Regions from separate parts of the Bacillus sp. UNCCL81 genome, predicted to be linked through region 1. Evidence: riboswitches for the same ligand, from Rfam matches in the RefSeq annotation. Region 1 holds a riboswitch; each other region holds the start of a gene.

Region 1 (4,801 bases):
AAATGCGATTAAAAATCCTAATAAACTACCAATTAAAAAACCAATAATCGTTAATTGAATTGTAGAAGAAATATGAGGAAGTAGTGAATCAGTTGATTTCATTCCTTCTTTAAAGATTTCGATTGGTCCTGGTAATAACCAAGATTCGATTTTCCAAATTTTAATACTTAGCTGCCAACAAATTAAAAAAAGCAGGATGACAACGATCGGTTGCCATCCTTTTATATTTTTAGATTTCATTAACGGTACTTCTCCGTTAACACATCCATTGTAATACCTTGTGGTTGATAAAGAATTTTCATTTGAGTTATTACATTGTGGCAACCTATTTCAATCATTCTTTCATTCATTTTTTGAACAACCATTAATAATTGATTCAAGTCGCCTTCCATAGTTGTTTCCAATGGTTGAACTTGATATTTTACGCCTGATTCATCAATAATTTTAATTGCTTCATCAACTGCTGGAATAACATCCTCAATATTATTCGTTTTCGGTATAATTTGGACACTCATTAAAGTAGTTTGCATTTTTGCTCCTCCTTATTTCGCTGGTAAGAATTCATTCGTAAATGCTTCTTTTGGCTTAAAGTTTCCTTCTAATAATTTATTTTCAGCTAAGAAATCAGCATAGTTTTTCCAAACTGATAACTTTTGCTCACCCCAACGGTCTGCATCATCTTTATATTTAGATGCTAACCATTCTTGGCTTTTTTCCACTAATTTTTTATCTAGATCAGGATTATCCTTTATTAAAATCGAAGCAGCTTCTTTTGGGTTATCAATCGCAAAATTATATCCTTTTGATGCTGCAGCCACAAACGCTTTTACTATTTTAGGGTTTTTACTAATCATTTTTTCGTTCGTTGCTAAAACTGGAGTATAGTAATCTAGCTTTTTACTATAATCAGTTAAATAAATCATGTTTAATTTTTCTCCACGTAGCTCTGCTTCAATCCCTGTCCATCCTTGATAAATCCACGCAAAATCGATATCTCTTTTTACCGCTGTAAAGAAATCAGCATCACCCATATTAACGATATTTAACTTATTAACATTAGCATTTTCTTCTGACATAAGTGATTTTAAAATAGCCTTTTCAACCGGTGAACCCCATCCACCATACGTTTTTCCAACGAAATCTTTTGGAGATTTAATTTCTTTTTTCACTGGTGATGCAAATCCAGAAGTATTATGTTGAATAATTGCTGCAATTGAAACAATCGGTACATTTTGAACCCTTGCTTGCGTAATTGACTCTTGATAAGAAACACCAAAGTCTGCTTTACCTGATGCCACCAATTGGTCTGCACCTGTTTCTCCAGGGCTGATTATATCTACATCAAGTCCTTGTTCCTTAAAGTAACCTTTGTCCTTAGCAACAAATAGCCCAGTATGATTTGTATTTGGCGTCCAGTCTAGTACGACAGTCACCTTTTTTAATTTCTTTGTCTTTTTAGTAGTAGCAGTTTTGTTTTGACCACACCCGGTTAACATTAAACAAATAGCTACTAAAAATACTACTAGTTTTTTCATTATCTATATCTCCTTTTTGTTTTTGGTTTATACAAAAAGAAAACGTCCGGATACTGACCCGGACGTAAATGCGCTGTAAAAAACATATCTAAAAAGAGATACTGTTCCCTACGCTGGCATCACCCAGATCAGGTTCTAAGAGTCAACATCTTAAGGATGCTATCTCAGCCAGCAACACTGGCTCCTCCACATTTTTTCTCATATATAAACTTTTCCTCATTAATATAACAGATAATGATTTAATTTACGAATTATTTTTAACTTGTGTTTAAATGTTTTAATACTCTGTTAATAGGCGTAATAAAACTATGAAATTTTAACATTTTTAAAAAGAGAATGATAAACAAAAATATCATTTCTTATAGTAAAATCTTAAATGAATAAAGAATATACTACATCAACAAATTATTAAGTAAAATGAGGGGATTTTTTGAATAAACCAATCGGAGTCATTGACTCAGGTGTTGGGGGCTTAACAGTTGCCAAACAAATTATAAGACAATTACCTAAAGAGGACATTTTATACTTAGGCGATACTGCAAGATGTCCATACGGATCACGACCATATTCGGAAATCAGAGAATTCACTTGGGAAATGACTAATTTTCTAATGGAAAAGGATATAAAAATGTTAGTCATCGCCTGTAATACAGCAACTTCAGTCGTTTTAAATGAAATGCGAGAAAAACTTCAAATCCCAGTCATTGGAGTTGTCCGCCCAGGTGCTAGAGCAGCAATAAAATTAACCCAAAATGACCAAATCGGTGTCATAGGAACGAATGCTACTATTAATAGTAAAGCATATCATTCTGCACTAAAGCGGATTAATGACAAAGTTATAATTGAAGGTTTGGCATGCCCAGAGTTTGCCGGAATTGTTGAAAATGGAGACTACAATAAACCTGAAATATTTGAGATTGTTAAACATACTCTTTCACCGCTTATTGATTCAAATATTGATACCCTAATACTTGGTTGCACACATTACCCATTATTAAGTCCAATCATCCAAAAAGTGATGGGTCCATCAATCCAACTTATCAGCTCTGGAGATGAAACGGCTTTAGAAGTAAGTGCAATTTTGGATCAACAAAATATATTATCTAACTCTGAAATCACTTCCCATGAATTTTTTACAACTGGGGATCCAACCATTTTTAGTAAAATAGCTTCATCTTTATTCCAGGAACCGATGGAAAACGTAAAGTATATTAAACTATAAAGGTCAATAGACGACATTAAATGAAGAAAACCAACAAAGTAAACCTTTGTTGGTTTTTGTGTTTTTAAATTGCGAACGCTCTTCTATTTCATAAAATTTATTCTTTTTTATTACTTGCAAAATAATCTTTAAGCATTGCATTATTTTTTACAATATCATCTAATGTGTATTGATCTAAAACTTGTAAAAATTGTTCTAATGCATTATTAAATATATGTTTTAAAGAACAAACAGGTGTAATAACACAAGTATTACCGTGTTCAAAACATTCTACAATATTAAAGTCTTCTTCAGTTTTACGAATTATTTCGCCGATATTTATTTCTGTTGGCAATTTAGCTAAACGGATTCCACCGTTTCTGCCACGGATCGTTTCGATGTAACCCATCTTTCCTAAATTATAAATTATTTTCATTAAATGATTTTTAGAAATATCATAAGCTTCAGCGATGTCCTTAATATTAACTAATTTTTCACGTGGCTCAGAGCTTAGAAATATTAGTACACGAAGAGAGTAATCCGAATAAGTTGTTAAACGCATAACTTGTCCTCACTGTTTTATTTAAGATTAATCATAGCATAATTGTGAACTTTTTTTAAACTTTTATGTATTTTTGCGAAAAAATTCACAATAGATGTATTTTACATATTGCTTTAAATAAATCCTAGGTCTAAGATAAAGATGCATTTACAATACTACTTTAAATCGTGATTAGGGGGATTTTTCATGCTATCTCAAAAAACAATTGATATTATTAAGTCAACAGTTCCAGTCTTAGAAGTAAAGGGTACAGAAATCACTAAAGTATTCTATAAAAATTTATTTACTAATCATCCTGAACTATTAAATGTATTTAATCAAACAAACCAACAACAAGGTAGACAACAAACTGCTCTTGCAAACACTGTTTTAGCTGCTGCACAGAACATTGATAAATTAGCAACAATTATTCCTGTTGTAAAACAAATTGCGCAAAAGCACCGCAGTCTTCAAGTTAAACCAGAGCACTATCCAGTCGTAGGGCAACATTTACTAGGGGCAATTAAAGAAGTACTTGGTGATGCTGCAACTGATGAAATACTAGGTGCTTGGGCGGAAGCATATGGAGTTATTGCACAAGTATTTATCGATATCGAAAAAGAAATGTATAAAGAAGCATCTTCTCAAGAAGGCGGTTGGTCTGAATTTAAAGAGTTTAAAGTGATCGAAAAAGTTGAGGAAAGCGATGTAATAACATCATTCTACTTAGCTCCTAAAGATGGTTCTTCAGTTCCTACTTTCTTACCTGGTCAATATATTACTGTTCGTTCACAAATTCCTGGTGAAGAATATTTATCAAACAGACAATATAGTTTATCTGATGCACCAGGTAAAAATTACTTTAGAATTTCAGTAAAAAGAGAAGCTGAAGAAAACCAACCACTTGGGAAATTCTCAAACTACCTGCACAATCAAGTAAAAGTTGGTGATACATTAGAAATTACTGCTCCAGCAGGTGAATTTACTTTAAATACTGAAATTGATTCAGATGTTGTTTTCTTAAGTGGTGGTGTTGGAATTACACCATTAATTAGCATGGCTAAATCAATTGCAAGCAATCAACCAAAACGTCAAGTCAGCTTCATAAGCGCTTCAAGAAATGGTAAATTACAAGCATTTGAAAATGAACTAAACCAATTAAAAGAGCAATTAACAAATTACAATTTATCATTTGTTTATGAAAATCCATCTGAGGAAGATGTTCAAAATAACAACTTTAAAAAGCAAGGTTATATTGATGCAGAATGGTTAAATAACAATGTTAAATCAGACAATGCAGATTATTACGTATGTGGACCAGTTCCATTTTTAAAAGCTATTATAACAAGTTTGAAAGAATTGGGTATTAATGATACACAAATTCATTATGAATTCTTCGGACCAGCAATGAGTTTAGATACTGAACCTAAAAGCCCTGTACATCAAGGCTAATACTTAAAAAAGATGCTCAATTTAGAGCATCTTTTTTCATTTCTGTTCTAATAATACAGCCACTTTTTTTAA
Region 2 (4,801 bases), on a different contig from region 1:
AACTACTGAGCCTAATTTCGCTGAAAGAGATTTTGCTATTTCAACACCGTCTTCTTCACCAGCTACAGAATCAACACCTTTAATTTGTACATTTAAGCCAGCAATCATTTTAATTTCTGACATATTTCCACGAACTACGGCAAAACGTACTTCTTTCAATAATTTAGCAGTCGTTTCTGTACGTAGAGTTGTTGCCCCTACTCCAACGGGATCTAATATAACTGGTACGCCTAATTGATTAGCTTTTTTACCAGCTTTAATCATTGATTGAATTGTTCTTTCATTTAATGTTCCAATATTAATAACAAGAGCTGATGCAAAAGATACCATTTCTTCTACTTCGGCTAAATCATCTGCCATAACTGGTGATCCACCTAGAGCTAACACCATATTTGCACAGTCATTTACAGTTACATAATTTGTAATGTGGTGAACTAAAGGCTTTTTCTCTTTTACGCTTTCAAGAATTTGACTCATTTCATTCATAGTTAACATTTTTTTCTCCCCCGATTTGCTTTCGAACAAGCTTATTAATAACAAATTGAACAACAATATAAATGACACAAATTAAAATCATACTTGGAACAGTAGCTCCAAGGAAGAAGTCTAATTGTACGAATTTACGATAAATAAAAACGCCTAAAATCCATGTAATAAACGCGATCCAATCAATCTTCAACGATTTACTTATACTTGTTCTTTTTAGAATAAAATAGTCCGTTAATAAAATTGCATATAACGGCGCAAAAAATGAACCAATTGTATATAAAAATCCTTCATACTTCTCAATAGGGAAAATAACGGCCAATAACGTTCCAATAGCTGTAACGATAAGGGCGATATGTTTTCCATTTAACTTTGGAAAAATGGTTGTAACTGATATTCCTGCAGAGTAAGCATCCATGAAAGTCGTTGTAACAGTTGCTAAGACGACAATACCAACTGCAAATAATCCTAGATTTGCACTCATTAAAACAGCAACCGGGTCTACTTGATTAAATGCTAATGCTGCGCCAAGTCCAATAATATACATCCAAGAGCTACCAAACATATAGCCTATAAAACTACCGATTGCACCATCCTTTGTTGTCTTTGCAAATCGAGTATAATCACTAATTAATGGAATCCACGATAATGGCATAATCACTGATAATTCAACGGCTTCACCAAAAGATAATCCAGAAGTGCTTGGTTGTGTTAAGATTTTATCGCTTTTAAAAATGACAAAACAAAGTACAATTGTTAAAACAAACAATAAACAAACAGCTAAACTATTTAGTTTTTTTGATGCATTTTGTCCAAAGTACAACCAGATTGCTATTAATACACCGATTACTAAACACCAAACCCATAGGTGGTCAAACCCGTAATCTTTTATTGTAACTAAATTGATTGAGCGAGCTCCTGTTAAAATCATAATTGCTGTCCAGCCTAGTAACTGTAAAACATTTAAAAGCGAAAACAAATAGCTACCATAACTACCAAATGAAATTTTTGTAGATTCCATGGCCGATAATCTTTGCTGAGAACCAATGGCCCCACCTAAGATAAGTAATAATGTTCCAAGTAAATGCCCTACTAAAATGGCCGTCAAACCTTTCTTAAAACCTAGTGGTGCTACTAGGGCACCCGTCATAATTTCTGCTACAGAAACTGCCGCTCCAAACCAAAGTGTTGTAAAGTTCCACTTCGTCATTTTTGCATTTTGATTAGACATGTTGTACTCCTGCCTTTTCATACAATGAGTAGAAATGATGTACAGGACCTACACCTTTTCCGATCGAAAAAGAATGTTGGATTGCTAATGTTATATAGTTTTTCGCCTCTCTAATTGCCTCATTTAATTCAAGTTCATTTGCTAAATTAGATGTAATAGCTGAAGATAAAGTACAACCTGTACCGTGAGTATTAATTGTATTAATTCTAGCGCTATTAAAGCTTGTAAACTCCTCACCATTAAAACAAATATCAGTAGCTTCGCCTTCTAGATGACCACCCTTTACAAGGACGTTTTTAGCACCTAATGAATGAATTTGAGCAGCAGCTTCTTTCATCTCTTCAATGGTTGTAATTTTTCTTCCAGTAATAACTTCTGCTTCAGGAAGATTTGGCGTAATAACCGTTGCTAACGGAATCAATTCTTTAATTAAAGCTTCCTTTGCATCAGGACTTAATAAGTCAAATCCGCTTTTTGAAACCATAACTGGATCAACCACGACTTGCTTTGGTTTATATTGCTTTAATTTCTCAGCAATGACTTTAATCGTCTCTATTTGAGATACCATTCCAATTTTTACAGCATCTACTTCAATATCAGTGAAAATCGCATCTAACTGACTAGCAATAATCTCTGGTGTCATATCTTGTACTGCAAACACTCCTTGCGTATTTTGAGCAGTTACTGCTGTAATTACACTCATTCCAAAAACACGATGAGCTGAAAATGTCTTTAAATCAGCTTGAATACCTGCACCACCACTTGAATCAGAGCCTGCTATCGTTAATACTTTCTTCAATTCTCTTCCCCCTATTTCATGAATAGAACTCTTTGATCTTACAGATAGAAGATGAAACTTGATTTTAAATACAAAAAAGCACAAATCCCATAAGGACTTGTGCTCGAACAAATCAATGTTATGAATACAAAATATGTATTCTACCGTTCACTTTCCTACGCTGGCATTATCCAGATCAGGTTAAAGGGTCAAAGACTTATGTGTCTTAATCTCAGCCGAACATTTACGGCACCCCTAGTACTATTCAATTATTAAAGTTAATTACTTTATCATCTTAATTAATCCTTCTACTTTATTCAAGTATTTAGACAGATTACTTTAAATTTTATCTTTTTAGTTTACGTTATACTTCTATTTTGAATAATTTGTATCACAATTTGAACTACAAGTTTTTGCGATTGAACAAGAACCACATTTACCTTTTTTTGTTTTCTTTATATATCGTAAAAGTGTCCAACCTGCATATCCAAAAATAAGAGCTCCTATTATAATATTGACAATCATAAGTAGATACCCCTTTCTTTAGTAGCCTAATAGACTTCCAACCTGATAGATAATTAGCGCTAAGATATACGCAATAACTAGTGCATATCCAACTGAGAAATACGTCCATTTAGCTGAACCTGTTTCTTTACGAATTGTCGCAACAGTTGCAAGACATGGTACATACAATAAGACAAATACCATAAAGCTAAATGCAGAAAGTGCAGAAAACTGTGTCGACAATATTCCTTGTAAAGAATTTGCATTTGGCACGTGATAGATAATATTCATGGCAGATACAACAACCTCTTTAGCCAAAAATCCTGTTAGTAAAGAAGCACCTGCTTGCCATGTCCCGAACCCTAACGGTGCAAGTATTGGTGTAAGTATTCCGCCAATCATTGCTAAAAAGCTATCATCCATTGAAACACCTAAACCACTTGGTCCCATATAAGATAATAACCAGATTACTACAGAACCACCAAAAATAAACGTACCTGCTTTTCGAATAAATCCTTTACCTTTATCCCATGTGCTTCTAAACAAAGCTTTACCTTGTGGCATACGGTATGGTGGGAGTTCTACAACAAATAATGAAAACTCACCTTTTAATATAGTAGATGAAAAAACCTTAGCTAGTATTAATGCAACTACTATTCCGAGTATATACAGTGAAAAAACAACTATTGCTTGATTTTTCGCAAAAAAAGCGCCAACGAATAGTGCATATACCGGCAAACGCGCCGAACAAGACATTAATGGTGTTAACAAAATCGTGAGTAGTCTCTCTCTAGGCTGTTCAATCGTTCTAGCTGCCATAACTCCAGGTACATTACATCCAAATCCAATAATCATTGGAATAAATGCCTTTCCGGTTATACCAACCATTTCCATCGAACGATCCATTACTAAAGCCGCTCGCGACATATATCCAAAATCTTCAAGGAATGATATTAGTAAAAACAAAATAAAAATTTGTGGAACAAAGACTAAAACTCCACCAACACCGGCAACAATACCATCAAGAACAACTGCTTTTATAAAACCAGATGCATGTATTGCATTTAAGCCGTTTGTTAGCCAGTCTGTTATAGGTCCAGATAAAAACCCATCTAATGCGTCAGATAAGGGTAAGCCCAACCAATCAAAAGTAAGCTTAAACATTAAAAACATTGTCACTAGGAAAATAGGAATACCCAAAATTGGGTGTGTCACAAATCGATCAATTCGATCAGTTAACGTAACTGCTTCATTAGATTCTTTCTCCACGGATCTTCCAATTAAATTTGAAATGACTTCTTTTCTTACAGAATAAATCCATTTTGAAGGTGAGACACCTTGTTCACTGTTTAATTGTTCCTCTGTTGTTTTAGTTACTTGGTCAATTTTACTAAAATCGTAGGATGAAGCTATAAATTCTATTACCTCTTTATTGCCCTCTAAGATTTGTATTGCAGTCCATCTTTTAGGAATAGATAAAGTTGAAGGTAATAGAGTCATAATATTTTTAATACCTTCTTCAATAATTAATCCATAATCAATTTCAAACTCAACTTCAGATTGAGGAATTGTCTCTAATAATTCATTTACCTCGTTTGTTCCCTTACCCGATCTAGCATCAATTGGAATAACTGGTACTTGTAATATCTTTGAGATACTAGAAGGATCAACTGAAATTCCTCTCCTTTTAGCAACATCAACCATATTTAGACCAATAATCATTGATTTATTAAACTCTAGAAGTTGAAGTGTGAGCATTAAATTTCTCTCTAATTGAGCAGCGTCAACAATATTAATCATTC
Region 3 (4,801 bases), on a different contig from region 1:
CACCAATAATAATAGCACTGGCTTTTTGTAAGTGTGATTGACGATCTCTTCCTAAAAATAATTCTTGTTTTGCATAACGGTTTGTCAAGAATTCACCAACCCTGTGATTGGGCTACTAGCTTCACCATAATTTTTTTCTTCAATTCTTCCTGCCTCATAACCAAGTCTTCCTGCTTCAATAGCAAGTTTCATCGCAACTGCCATTTTTACAGGATCTTTTGCGTTAGAGACCGCAGTATTTAAAAGGACTCCATCAGCACCTAGCTCCATTGCAAAAGCTGCATCTTTTGGAGATCCGATTCCGGCATCTACTATAACAGGTACATTGGATTGCTCGATGATAAATCTAAGATTTAATGGATTAATAATTCCTTTTCCGGAACCGATTGGAGATGCACCTGGCATAATCGCATGGACACCAAGTTCTTCTAGTCTTCTTGCAAGCACAACATCATCGGAAGTATAAGGTAATACAATAAATCCTTCGTTTAATAACATTTCTGATGCCTTCAATGTTTCGATTGGATCAGGTAATAATGATTTATCACACCCAATTACTTCTACCTTGATCATATCGCATAAGCCTGACGCTTTTGCCAATCTTGCAATTCTAACTGCCTCTTCAGCAGTTTTTGCACCAGCTGTATTTGGCAATAATTTATATTTCGTTAGATCTAATTGTTCAAGAAAATTTGGTTGAGATTCCTCAAAAATATTCATTCTTCTAACAGCAAAAGTTAGTATCTCGGCTTCCGATACTTCAACAGCTTCTTTCTGGACTTCAAATGAAGGGTATTTTCCTGTTCCTAATAATAATCTTGAATGAAACGTATGATTTCCTACTTTTAACATGATTAGCCACCACCTACAAAATGTATTAATTCTACAGAATCTCCGTTAGAGAGATGAGTTAATGAATACTGTTCCTTATAAATAATTTCTTTATTAACCTCGACAATAACAATTCGGTTTTCTAATTGATATTTATTAAGCAGATCCTGAATTGTATAGGTATTGCTCGAAATATCGATATTCTTTCCATTTAATCTTATTTCCAAATGCATACACCTCCAAAGAGTTAAAATTAACGATTGATTTTAAATGCTTCGATCCAATTACGATTGACTTTCCGCTTAAGAATCAAATCTCGAATTAACTTTCCAGTTGCAGGTGCAAGCAATATTCCATTTCGAAAATGGCCAGTAGCAAATAAGATTTGATCTTCTTCTGGATGAGTTCCAATAAAGGGATTATAATCGAGAGTTCGCGGACGTAATCCTGCCCAAAATGAATCAATTTTCATGTCTTCAATGTCAGGAAGCATTTTTTTAGCGCTTTGTATTAATGACTCAATCCCCCCTAAGCTAGGGTTCTCATTCCATTCGTTGTCTACCATAGTAGCTCCGATGACAAGGCGACCGTCATTCCTTGGAACAATATATTTTTGTTCATGGAAAAGAGTATGTTTTAATGCAACCTTTTCACTTCTAACCGAGATGCATTCACCTTTAACGGGAATAATTTCGTGATGTAATCCAAGCTGTCCAAACAATGAATTACTCCAGACTCCACTTGCAACTACAATGGTTTTTGCTTCAAAATTGCCATTTGTTGTTTTAATTAAATAATGTGAATCATTTTTTTGAATCTGAAATACATGTGTATATTCAAAAATAGATGCACCTAAAATTTGAGCACCTTTGCAAAATGCGTTACAGACAGAAACAGGCAATACATTCACATCGTCTTCAATATAAGCTGCTCCAATTATGTTTGGATAAATGCCAGGTATCTGTTCTTTTAACTCTTCCTCGTTATACCAACGTGCCGAAGTTTGAGTGAGTAGGGGAGTTAATTGTTTTTTTTCTAAATCTGTATAAGCTAGTTTGAAAATGCCACCTTTTTTAAGTTCAATATCAATTCCACATAATTCCTTTAATTCTTCTTGAAGGTGAAAATAAGTTAATTGACTGTTTCTAGCAAAAGTAAAAAATGACTCAGAGTGATCCCACTCGGAATGGGCACCAAGCATTCCAGCAGCTGCCTTAGTTGTTTTCTGCCCAACTTGCTGTCCTTCAAGAACTGCGACATTAATGTTTTCTTTGGCCAGATAATAAGCAATGGAACAACCTATTATTCCACCACCAATTACGACAACATCAAATTTCTTGTTCATAAGTAAATTTACACCTTTCAAAATATTGCAACGCAGCTTCTAGGGGATTTCGGGCAGAAAATATACCAGACATTACAGCAATACCGTCAATGTCGTTCCTTTTTAGAACTTGTATATGTTCAGGTAATATTCCTCCGACCGCATAGATTGGTATGGTTAACGTTTTTTTCATTTCTGGAATTAGTTCAATTCCATTAGGTGTTAATCCATTTTTACACTCTGTTTCAAAACAATGACCGTACATAATATAGTCAGCTTGATCATTTTCTGCCTGTATTGCTTCAGTAAGTGTGTGAACTGATTTTCCTACTCGTAAATTAGGAAAATATTCTTTTACATCAACAAGTGGAAGACCATGTCCTGGCAAGTGAATATTTGTTAGGTTAGAGAAAATAGCTATATCTAATCGATCATTTAAAACAATTTTTTTCATATCTACTTTGTTCATTTTTAGTAGATTTAAGAGTGATATTAGCTCGATTGCCTTTTTCGATTTTTCGCGAATATGTACATAATCAACTGCATCGATTATTTGAATTATTTTTGTAGCAAGTACTTCCACTGTGTGCTGATCATCTGTAATTGCAATAAGTTCCATGTCCCAGCCACTTTCATTATCAAAATTTTTTCAACAAAAAAACCACTTCCCTAAAAAAAGAAAGTGGTTACATTGCACGCGAAAAAAGTATAAAATGCGCCACTTTCCTACGCAGGTACTAGCCTGTTCAGGTTTTGAGGGTTTAAAAGTAACTACTTTATTCTCAGCCCTTATCAAGGGATCCCCTAGTGATGAATATGTATGAAAATTAATCTTAGCATAGCATATAAAAAATAATATTCAATACTAAATTTATTTTTACTAGTCCAATTTATTACCAGAAATTGGGCTTGAAGTATAGTGAAATCAGTGTTTTTAGGGTGATAAAAAAACTAATAATTTTTTTAATTTGGAATTTCTGTAAAAATTTAGGGAAATAAAATCATTTACATTTTAAATTTGTGGGTTTATATTTAGGTGGAACAAGTTAATAGATTGACTAGGGGTGTCCAATTAGTTGGGCTGAGAGAGAAACGCGATCTTAGTTTCTTAACCCTCAGGACCTGATCTGGTTCATACCAGCGTGGGGAAGTTAGAAATTTCTCATTAATGATTACATAATTGTTAATGTAGTTTTACTAACATTTAGCCGGGTCTTAAATATAAGATTCCGGCTTTTTTCATGCTTTAAATGGATTGGATTTCGTCCTTTTTAAACTAATTAAAAAGGGGAATGAAATCAAATGAACAATTCTGTAAATGAAATGAATTTTTCCATCATGTCTAGTTTTTCAGGGAGTAAGAAGGTGTATGTTGAAGGATCTAGACCTGACATTAAGGTGCCAATGCGTGAGATTCAATTAAGTCCAACAACTGGCACTTTTGGCGAAGAAGAAAATGCTCCAGTTAGAGTATACGACACTAGCGGACCTTACACAGATTCAGCTAGCTCAGTTGATATTCGAATGGGACTTAAGGCGATTAGACAAAACTGGGTAATCGAACGAAATGATGTTGAAGAGTATGAAGGGCGTGAAATTAAGCCTGAAGATAATGGATATAGAAAAGAGTCAGATCAACATAATGTTGAGGTATTTAAAGGGTTAAAAAGAAAACCGTTACGTGCAAAAGATAATGGAAATATTACTCAAATGCATTATGCTCGTAAAGGGATTATTACACCTGAAATGGAATTTATTGCGATTCGAGAGAATGTTTCAGCTGAATTTGTTCGCGATGAAGTTGCAAAAGGAAGGGCTGTCATTCCATCGAATATTAATCACCCTGAAAGTGAGCCAATGATCATCGGTCGTAATTTTCATGTAAAAATAAACGCCAATATAGGTAATTCAGCGGTTACCTCTTCAATCGAAGAAGAAGTAGAAAAAATGACATGGGCTACTCGCTGGGGTGCGGATACGATGATGGATCTTTCAACTGGTAAGAATATTCATACAACACGTGAATGGATTATCCGAAATTCTCCAGTACCAGTAGGGACAGTTCCGATTTATCAGGCGCTTGAAAAGGTTAATGGAATTGCGGAAGACTTAAGCTGGGAAGTGTTTCGAGATACTCTAATTGAGCAAGCGGAACAAGGGGTAGACTATTTTACAATTCACGCGGGTGTATTATTACGTTATATCCCATTAACGGCAAAACGAGTGACAGGAATTGTATCTCGTGGTGGCTCTATTTTGGCTCAGTGGTGTTTAGCTCATCATAAAGAGAATTTTTTATATACTCATTTTGAAGAAATTTGTGAAATTATGAAGCGTTATGACGTAACATTCTCTTTAGGAGATGGACTGAGACCAGGTTCAATCGCCGATGCAAATGACGAAGCACAGTTTGCTGAGTTAGAAACTCTAGGTGAGTTAACGAAAATTGCATGGAAACACGATGTTCAAGTTATGATTGAAGGACCGGGACATGTACCAATGCACTTAATTAAAGAGAATATGGATAAACAATTAGAAATTTGTCAGGAAGCGCCATTTTATACATTAGGACCGTTAACGACTGATATTGCGCCTGGATACGATCACATTACATCAGCGATCGGTGCAGCAATGATTGGTTGGTTT

What was found. A riboswitch is a leader RNA that binds a small molecule or an ion and turns the genes downstream of it on or off. The one in region 1 is predicted to bind thiamine pyrophosphate.
Region 2: linked by a shared signal. The riboswitch ahead of thiD (bifunctional hydroxymethylpyrimidine kinase/phosphomethylpyrimidine kinase) and the one ahead of BM319_RS11815 (ABC transporter substrate-binding protein) in region 1 are both predicted to bind thiamine pyrophosphate.
Region 3: linked by a shared signal. The riboswitch ahead of thiC (phosphomethylpyrimidine synthase ThiC) and the one ahead of BM319_RS11815 (ABC transporter substrate-binding protein) in region 1 are both predicted to bind thiamine pyrophosphate.

What each region holds. Positions count from the first base shown of each region.
Region 1 is NZ_FOMF01000004.1:491,418-496,218, forward strand. It holds gene BM319_RS11805 (ABC transporter permease) at 1-240, opposite strand, end outside; gene BM319_RS11810 (thiamine-binding protein) at 240-530, opposite strand; gene BM319_RS11815 (ABC transporter substrate-binding protein) at 543-1,535, opposite strand; TPP riboswitch at 1,624-1,733, opposite strand; gene racE (glutamate racemase) at 1,966-2,757, shown strand; gene BM319_RS11825 (RrF2 family transcriptional regulator) at 2,855-3,298, opposite strand; gene hmpA (NO-inducible flavohemoprotein) at 3,485-4,729, shown strand.
Region 2 is NZ_FOMF01000006.1:130,693-135,493, reverse strand. It holds gene thiM (hydroxyethylthiazole kinase) at 1-495, opposite strand, end outside; gene cytX (putative hydroxymethylpyrimidine transporter CytX) at 479-1,717, opposite strand; gene thiD (bifunctional hydroxymethylpyrimidine kinase/phosphomethylpyrimidine kinase) at 1,710-2,516, opposite strand; TPP riboswitch at 2,652-2,762, opposite strand; gene BM319_RS14435 (FeoB-associated Cys-rich membrane protein) at 2,868-3,020, opposite strand; gene feoB (ferrous iron transport protein B) at 3,039-4,801, opposite strand, start outside.
Region 3 is NZ_FOMF01000008.1:116,093-120,893, reverse strand. It holds gene BM319_RS17505 (ThiF family adenylyltransferase) at 1-88, opposite strand, end outside; gene BM319_RS17500 (thiazole synthase) at 85-852, opposite strand; gene thiS (sulfur carrier protein ThiS) at 855-1,058, opposite strand; gene thiO (glycine oxidase ThiO) at 1,085-2,176, opposite strand; gene BM319_RS17485 (thiamine phosphate synthase) at 2,160-2,774, opposite strand; TPP riboswitch at 2,862-2,971, opposite strand; TPP riboswitch at 3,206-3,321, shown strand; gene thiC (phosphomethylpyrimidine synthase ThiC) at 3,458-4,801, shown strand, end outside.